Regions from separate parts of the Salmonella bongori NCTC 12419 genome, predicted to be linked through region 2. Evidence: predicted binding sites of a transcription regulator. Region 2 holds the regulator's gene; the other holds the start of a gene.
What was found. Region 2 encodes PhoB, which activates phosphate uptake and scavenging genes when phosphate is short. Its sites were predicted from a motif close to CTGTCATAAAACTGNCNNAT; they were not measured.

Region 1 (4,625 bases), 370 kb from region 2:
GTTAGGATATCCGCGCGCGCTGCTCTTCACCTCAGGTTTTGCGGCGAATCAGGCGGTTATTACCGCGTTAATGAAAAAAAACGACCGGATTGTGGCCGACAGGCTGAGTCATGCTTCGTTGCTGGAGGCCGCTAATCTGAGTCCGGCGCAGCTTCGTCGCTTTATCCATAACGATACGCAGCATCTGTCACGTTTATTGCAATCGCCCTGTCCGGGACAGCAACTGGTGGTAGCTGAAGGCATGTATAGCATGGACGGCGACAGCGCACCGTTGGCAGAGATCCAACGGATCGCCCGCAGGCATAACGCCTGGCTGCTGGTCGATGACGCTCACGGCATTGGCGTGACAGGCGATGAAGGGCGGGGTACCTGCTGGCAGCAACAGGTGAAGCCTGAGCTCCTGGTGGTGACGTTTGGTAAGGGATTTGGCGTCAGTGGCGCAGCGGTGCTTTGTTCGGAAAGCGTGGCGGATTACCTGCTGCAATTCGCCCGCCATCTGGTTTATAGCACCAGTATGCCGCCCGCGCAGGCGCAGGCATTAAGCGCCTCGCTGGCGGTGATTCGCAGTGATGAAGGTCATGAACGGCGAGAAAAACTTGCCCGTCTGGTTCAGCGTTTTCGGGCGGGTATTAACGCGTCCCGCTTTACGCTGCTCCATTCCCCTGGCGCTATCCAGCCATTGATCGTGGGCGATAATAGTCGCGCGCTGCGCCTGGCGGAGGCGCTGCGTCAACAAGGATGCTGGGCGACGGCGATTCGTCCGCCGACAGTGCCTGCCGGTACGGCGCGCCTGCGGTTAACGTTAACACAGGCACATGAAGTGTGTGATGTCGATCGTCTGCTGGAGGCGCTCCATGGCGCAGGTGAATAAGCCGGCTATCGCGGCGGCGTTTGGCCGGGCTGCATCGCAGTATGAACAGCACGCTTCTTTGCAGCATCAAAGCGCGGAGGCACTGCTTACGATGCTGGCAGGCCGTCAGTTTTCCTGCGTTCTGGATGCTGGCTGCGGCCCTGGACGCATGAGCCGCTACTGGCGTGAACGGGGGAGTAACGTTACCGCCCTGGATCTTTCGCTGCCGATGTTGCGACAGGCCCGCGATCGCAAGTCCGCACATCACTATGTGCTGGCGGATATCGAAGCGATTCCCCATGGTGCAGGCGTTTTTGACCTGGCCTGGAGCAACCTTGCTGTCCAGTGGTGTGGCGATTTACGCGGCGCGTTGAGCGAGTTGTACCGGGTTGTGCAGCCTGGTGGCGTCGTGGCTTTTACCACACTGTGCGAGGGATCTTTGCCGGAACTGCGTCAGGCATGGCAGGCTGTCGATAATCGCGCCCATGCGAATCGTTTTCTGCCGGAAGAGGCCATTGACCACGCGCTGCGCGGCTGGCGGGCATATTGCCGAACGCAGGCAATGACCGTGTGGTTTGAGGATGCTCTGAGCGCGATGCGCTCGCTGAAAGGGATTGGCGCTACCCATCTCCATGAAGGGCGGGAACCGGATGTATTAACCCGCGCCCGGCTGAGACAAATTCAACTGGCATGGCCGCAGCGGCAGGGGAAATATACGCTGACATACTATCTTTTTATGGGAGTGATTCAACGTGACTAAACGCTATTTCGTGACCGGTACGGATACCGAAGTCGGCAAAACGGTTGCCAGTTGCGCCTTATTGCAGGCGGCAACACGGCTGGGTTATCAAACCACAGGCTATAAACCCGTCGCTTCCGGCAGTGAAATGACCACCGACGGGCTACGCAATAGCGATGCGTTGGCCTTACAGCGTAACAGTAGCCTGCCGCAATCCTATTCCGCGATCAACCCTTATACTTTTGCGGAACCTACCTCCCCCCATATTGTTAGCGCTGACGAGGGCCGGGCGATAGAGGCAGAGGTCTTATCACAAGGATTACGAACCCTGGAAGCGCAGGCCGACTGGGTGTTGATAGAAGGAGCGGGCGGTTGGTTTACGCCGCTCTCTGCTACATTGACATTTGCCGACTGGGTGCAGGCGGAGCAGTTGCCGGTGATACTGGTCGTTGGCGTAAAGCTGGGCTGTATTAATCACGCCATGCTGACGGCGCTGGCGGTAAAGCAGGCTGGGCTAACGCTTGCCGGATGGATAGCCAACGGCGTACAGCCGCCGGGCGCTCGTCATGGTGAATATCTTGATACGCTCCGGCGCGTTATACCGGCTCCGCAATTAGGGGAAATCCCGTGGCTGGAAGTGTCTCCGGAGCAGGCTGAAACAGGGCAGTATCTTGACCTTAGCGCCCTGGATAACGCGTAACCATGGGGTAATCCCCCCGATAGCAGGATCAGACAGTGCTGCTATCGGGTTGCCAGATATTTCAGCGTTGCGATAAAAAATAGGCACACTATGAGCATGTACGCAGCTATTTTTTCCCGTCGCGCCAGCCGATAATCATCCAAAAAGCGCGATAATTTTTTTTTATCGCCCCACGAAAACGCTCGCCGTTGATTTTGCCAGGCGGCAGGGCATACGGGCTGGAAGCAGTTATCCACTATTCCTGTGGATAACCTTGTGTATTAGAGTTAGAAAACACAACGTAAGCGAGAGGCGACGCGGCCTGCGACTAAATTGACGCGAAAGACGGCTTGAGAAAATATCCTTTTTTATACAGCGAGTTATATAAAATCAATGGTTGTAAAGGACGAACTATATGTTGACACAAAACTTTCATCATACGACTTGACAAATGTTAAAAAAGACTCTGGTCTGGGGATAACCGCACGCTGCTGGAATTTTGCCCCATGCCTGTGTACATTTTACCTCGCAACGGCGTGAGTTATTGGTTGATAACCGACCGTTTTTGGGAAGGTACTGTTTTTTTATCCAGCTTTTTTTATTGGCAATATTCGCCGTCGGGAGTAAAATTACTCACCTGCCCGCTCACTCCTTCAGGTAGCCGCCCATGAGTAAACCGTTCAAACTGAATTCCGCTTTTAAACCTTCTGGCGATCAGCCGGAGGCTATACGCCGTCTGGAAGAGGGCCTGGAGGATGGCCTGGCGCATCAGACGTTGTTGGGCGTAACCGGCTCCGGGAAGACATTCACCATTGCCAACGTCATTGCCGACTTGCAGCGGCCGACGATGGTACTGGCGCCTAATAAAACGCTGGCGGCGCAGCTTTATGGCGAAATGAAAGCGTTTTTCCCGGAAAATGCGGTGGAGTATTTTGTCTCTTACTACGATTACTATCAGCCGGAAGCGTATGTGCCGAGTTCGGATACGTTTATCGAAAAAGATGCGTCGGTGAACGAACATATTGAGCAAATGCGGCTGTCGGCCACGAAAGCACTGCTTGAGCGACGCGATGTCGTGGTGGTGGCTTCTGTGTCCGCTATCTACGGGCTGGGTGATCCTGATCTCTATCTGAAAATGATGCTACATCTGACGGTAGGAATGCTGATCGACCAGCGCGCGATTCTGCGTCGGCTGGCCGAACTGCAATATACCCGAAACGACCAGGCGTTCCAGCGCGGGACGTTCCGCGTGCGCGGCGAAGTGATCGATATCTTCCCGGCGGAATCTGATGATATCGCGCTGCGCGTTGAGTTGTTTGATGAAGAGGTTGAGCGCCTGTCGCTATTTGACCCGTTAACCGGGCAGGTCGAGTCAACAGTGCCACGTTATACCATCTATCCTAAAACGCACTATGTGACGCCACGCGAGCGTATTCTCCAGGCGATGGAAGAGATAAAAGATGAGCTGGCGGACAGGCGTAAAGTGCTGCTGGCGAATAATAAGCTGCTTGAAGAACAGCGGTTAAGCCAGCGCACGCAGTTCGATTTAGAGATGATGAATGAGCTGGGCTACTGCTCGGGTATTGAAAACTATTCTCGCTTTCTGTCTGGCCGCGGGCCGGGCGAGCCGCCGCCAACCTTGTTCGATTATCTGCCCGCCGACGGACTGCTGGTGGTGGATGAGTCCCACGTGACGATCCCGCAGATCGGCGGCATGTATCGCGGGGACCGGGCGCGTAAAGAGACGCTGGTTGAGTATGGTTTCCGTCTGCCTTCGGCGCTGGATAACCGTCCACTAAAGTTTGAAGAATTTGAAGCGTTAGCGCCGCAAACCATATATGTTTCCGCTACGCCCGGCAACTATGAACTGGAGAAATCCGGTGGTGATGTCGTGGACCAGGTGGTACGGCCAACCGGGCTGCTGGACCCGATTATTGAAGTGCGTCCGGTGGCGACCCAGGTGGACGATTTACTTTCTGAAATCCGTCAGCGTGCGGCCATTAACGAGCGTGTGCTGGTGACCACGCTTACCAAGCGGATGGCGGAAGACCTGACTGAATATCTGGAAGAGCACGGCGAGCGCGTGCGTTATCTGCACTCGGATATTGATACCGTGGAACGCATGGAAATCATCCGCGATTTGCGTCTGGGGGAGTTTGACGTGCTGGTGGGAATTAACCTGTTACGCGAAGGGCTGGATATGCCGGAAGTCTCGTTGGTGGCGATTCTGGACGCCGATAAAGAGGGCTTTCTGCGCTCTGAGCGTTCCTTGATTCAGACCATTGGCCGCGCGGCGCGTAACGTCAATGGTAAAGCGATTCTTTACGGCGATAAGATCACGCCGTCGATGGCGAAAG
Region 2 (4,625 bases):
GATTGCCGATGCGCACAGGCGCGGATACGCTGGCGCTGACGAAGCGTGTTTTGTAAGCGAGCGTTTACTTCATTAATTTGCTGACGCACCCGCTCAACGGCGATGGTTTGTTCCTGAATGCGTTCCCAGTGTGGGCGCAACTGGCGGGCAGGTTGCGCCAGTGTCAGCGCCGCTAACTGGGGCTGCGCTTTTTCGTGTGCCTCTTGTACTGCGTACTGCGTTTGTTGCCGGGCGTGTAACTCAGTCTGCAATTCATTTCTTCTGGTCAGCCAGTGAAGATGCTGTTGCTGCGTCTGCTGGCGGGCCAGCAGACGTTTCTCTTCGTCAGTAAGCGCCTGCAAACTGACTTCAAGCTGTTGTAATTGTTCTTCTGCCAGCAGCGATACGCCGTTGGCCTGCGCCTGTAACTTTTCCAGTTCGAGACGGGCGGCTTTGTGTCTCTCAAACACTTGTGCGGAAATCTGCCCGTAAATCTCAGTGCCCGTCAGTTCCTCCAGCAGCTCCGCGCGCTCTTTCGCTTTGGCGTTAAGAAAGGCGGCGAACTGCCCCTGCGATAACAGCATCGAACGGGTAAAGCGACCATAGTCCAGCCCGGTCAGGGCGGCGGTCATCTCCAGCTTATCCTTGACCTTATCTGCAAAAATTTTCCCGTCTGAACAGCGCGCCAGCTCTACGCGCGGGGCTTGTAGATTGCCGTCAGGCTGATTACGGGCGCGATTCTGGCTCCAGAAGGCGCGCCAGGCTTCGCCTTTGACCTCAAATTCCACTTCAGCCAGACACTCTGCCGTATCGCGTGTCATTAAATCGTTCTGCGACTGCGATACCGTATTCAGGCGCGGCGTTTCGTGGTACAGCGCCAGGCAGATGGCATCAAGCAGGGTTGTTTTTCCTGCGCCGGTCGGGCCGGTAATGGCGAATAATCCATTACTGGCAAAAGGTTCGGCGGTAAAGTCGACCTTCCATTCTCCTTTCAGCGAGTTTAGATTTTTCAGCCGCAAACTGAGAATTTTCATGCCTCATGCTCCTCGTTCAGCGCGTAGAGCGTGGTGGAAAAGAGCTGATTCAGGCGCTCTCGTTGCGGAGTGTCTAATGTTTCCAGCGCCAGGCGCCGCGCAAAAACGTCTTCTACACTCAGCTCGCTTAACGTTTCCCGACGTTCGTTCGCCAGGGCGCGTTCACGCTGCTCGCGGCTACGGCGCACCAGTAACACGTCTACCGGCAGGGACTCCGTTAGTGCCTGAATTTTTCGCTGAATATCATGCAGATAGTTATCGGTAGTGATTTCAATATCCAGCCAGACGGGAGGTGATTGTTCCACGCCGCGCCATTGCTCAAGCTGTTCAGTAATTGACGCCAGATCGCCTTTTAACACCGCCAGCGGCTGAGTTACAGGAATGGGCAGACTCTCGGTGCTTTTCCATTTCCCCTCGTCGAACGTCACCAGGTGTACACATTTGCTTTTGCCGCACTCATCAAAGCTGAGTGCGATGGGGGAGCCGCAATACCGGATATGCTCCGTACCGCCGACACATTGCGCGCGATGAATATGTCCCAATGCGATATAATCCGCTGGCGGGAAATGCTGTGCCGGAAAGGCATCCAGCGTGCCGATATAAATGTCGCGCACCGCATCGCTTTTACTGGCGCCGACGGTAGTTAAATGCCCTGTCGCAATAATTGGCAACGTCCTGTCGCCGCGCAGTTGGCAAGCTTGCTGGTACTGCTGCTGGTAATAATCGGCGATCGCATGAAGAAGCTGTTGCTGTTTTTCGTGGCCGGACAATCCGGCCTGACTGGTGATAATGTCGCGCGGGCGCAAAAAGGGAATAGGACACAGTACAGCACCAGGCGAGCCATCGCGACAATGAAGGAGTCGCGGCGCATAGCCCGCGCTGGCGATCACGGTTGTATTGAGAAACGCCAAAATTTCACGCGACTCGTTTAACGTGGCGACGGAGTCATGATTACCGGCCAGTACCACCAGATGGCAGCCTGTTTGCTGTAAATTGACGACAAACCGGTTATAAAGTTCCCGGGCATAGCTTGGCGGTGAACCGGTATCGAAGATATCGCCTGCGACGATAATGGCATCCACCTGGTGGGATTGCGCGGTATCCAGCAGCCAGTCCAGAAAAGCCTGATGCTCCGCGGCGCGGCTTTTGCTGTAAAAGTTTTGTCCCAGATGCCAGTCAGAGGTGTGGAGGATGCGCATAACGGTTCCATGCAAAAAAAGCGTGAGCGCGATTATACACGTCATCTCCTCTCTTTTTGGGCGCAATTTATCGTTTGTACTTTGTCATGAAGTGTTTTAACTGTGTCATAAATCATCAACATGCAGTCAATACCGCTGCTTTTTTTCATAAATCTGTCATAAATCTGACGCATAATGGCGCGGCATTGATAACTAACGACTAACAGGGCAAATTATGGCGAGACGTATTCTGGTCGTAGAAGATGAAGCGCCGATTCGTGAAATGGTGTGCTTCGTGCTCGAGCAAAATGGCTTTCAGCCCGTAGAAGCCGAAGATTATGACAGTGCAGTGAGTCAATTGAATGAACCCTGGCCGGATCTCATCCTTCTTGACTGGATGCTCCCCGGCGGGTCAGGGCTACAGTTTATTAAACATCTCAAACGTGAGGCTATGACCCGGGATATTCCGGTGGTTATGCTGACGGCAAGAGGGGAAGAAGAAGATCGCGTGCGCGGTCTGGAAACCGGCGCCGACGATTACATTACCAAGCCGTTTTCCCCTAAAGAACTGGTGGCGCGCATTAAGGCCGTTATGCGGCGAATCTCGCCGATGGCGGTCGAAGAGGTGATTGAGATGCAGGGATTGAGCCTCGATCCTGGCTCTCACCGTGTGATGACCGGCGACAGTCCGCTGGATATGGGGCCGACCGAATTCAAATTACTCCATTTCTTTATGACGCACCCGGAGCGTGTTTACAGTCGTGAACAGCTACTTAACCATGTCTGGGGCACCAATGTGTACGTCGAAGACCGGACTGTCGACGTACATATTCGTCGTTTGCGTAAGGCGCTCGAGCACAGCGGCCATGACCGGATGGTGCAAACGGTACGCGGGACAGGGTATCGTTTTTCGACCCGCTTTTAATGCCTTTTCCGACCGCAGAACCAGTGTGTTCCTGGCGGAGAAGGCTTTCCATTCTTGAGGGAGTATGACGCGTGCTGGAACGGCTGTCATGGAAAAGGCTGGTGCTGGAGCTGGTGCTCTGTTGCATCCCCGCGCTTATCCTTAGCGCTTTTTTGGGTTATCTGCCATGGTTTTTACTGGCGGCGGTGACAGGGCTGCTTGTCTGGCATTTCTGGAATTTATTACGTCTCTCCTGGTGGTTATGGGTTGACAGGAGTATGACGCCGCCGCCGGGACGGGGAAGCTGGGAACCGTTGTTATACGGTTTACACCAGATGCAATTACGCAATAAAAAGCGTCGCCGCGAGCTGGGTAATTTAATTAAACGCTTTCGCAGCGGCGCGGAGTCGCTACCTGATGCGGTCGTACTGACCACGGAAGAGGGCGGTATTTTTTGGTGTAATGGTTTAGCGCAACAGATACTGGGGCTACGCTGGCCGGATGACAACGGGCAGAACATTCTCAACCTGCTGCGTTATCCTGAGTTTACGCAGTATTTAAAAACGCGGGATTTTACCCGTCCGCTCCATCTGGTGCTGAATACTGGGCGGCATCTGGAGATCCGTGTTATGCCCTATACCGATAAGCAGCTCCTGATGGTGGCGCGCGATGTGACGCAAATGCACCAGCTCGAAGGGGCGAGGCGTAACTTTTTTGCCAACGTTAGCCATGAGTTGCGTACGCCCTTGACGGTACTGCAGGGGTATCTGGAAATGATGCAGGAACAGGCGCTGGAAGGGGCGACGCGCGAGAAAGCGCTGCATACAATGCGCGAGCAGACGCACCGCATGGAAGGGCTTGTAAAACAATTACTTACGTTGTCTAAAATTGAGGCGGCCCCGGCGCTGTTGTTAAATGAAAAAGTAGATGTACCGATGATGCTGCGGGTTGTGGAACGCGAAGCGCAGACGTTAAGCCAGCAGAAGCATACTCTTACGTTTGAGATAGACGATAGCCTTAGTGTATTAGGCAATGAAGAGCAGTTGCGCAGCGCGATCTCAAACCTGGTGTATAACGCGGTAAACCATACGCCGGCGGGGACGCATATTACAGTGAGTTGGCGCCATGCTGCGCAGGGCGCCGAGTTTTGCGTACAGGATAATGGCCCGGGAATCGCCGCTGAGCATCTTCCTCGCCTGACCGAACGCTTTTATCGCGTCGATAAAGCGCGTTCGCGGCAAACAGGCGGTAGCGGCCTGGGGCTGGCGATTGTCAAACATGCTCTGAATCATCATGAATGCCGTCTGGAGATCGATAGTTCACCTGGAAAAGGAGCGCGATTTAGTTTTGTTTTGCCGGAACGTTTAATTGCCAAAAATAGTGATTAATTGCCTTTTGTAAGTATAACTTTCCATAAGCCAGCGGATGCTGGCTTATTTTCTTTGCAGCTAATACGGGCTCGCTAAAATTTTCGACGTCTGGTGATTTTTTGTTCGCATGATTAGCCATAACTTTTTCGTGAGAATGGTG

Region 1: a site for PhoB is predicted at 2,687-2,706, ahead of uvrB (excinuclease ABC subunit UvrB). Genes of this name have one in related genera too.

Annotation. Positions count from the first base shown of each region.
Region 1 covers NC_015761.1:773,965-778,589, forward strand. Annotated here, with positions in the region: gene bioF (8-amino-7-oxononanoate synthase) at 1-871, shown strand, start outside; gene bioC (malonyl-ACP O-methyltransferase BioC) at 855-1,610, shown strand; gene bioD (dethiobiotin synthase) at 1,603-2,289, shown strand; gene uvrB (excinuclease ABC subunit UvrB) at 2,936-4,625, shown strand, end outside.
Region 2 covers NC_015761.1:408,226-412,850, forward strand. Annotated here, with positions in the region: gene sbcC (exonuclease subunit SbcC) at 1-1,013, opposite strand, end outside; gene sbcD (exonuclease subunit SbcD) at 1,010-2,212, opposite strand; gene phoB (phosphate response regulator transcription factor PhoB) at 2,427-3,116, shown strand; gene phoR (phosphate regulon sensor histidine kinase PhoR) at 3,188-4,483, shown strand.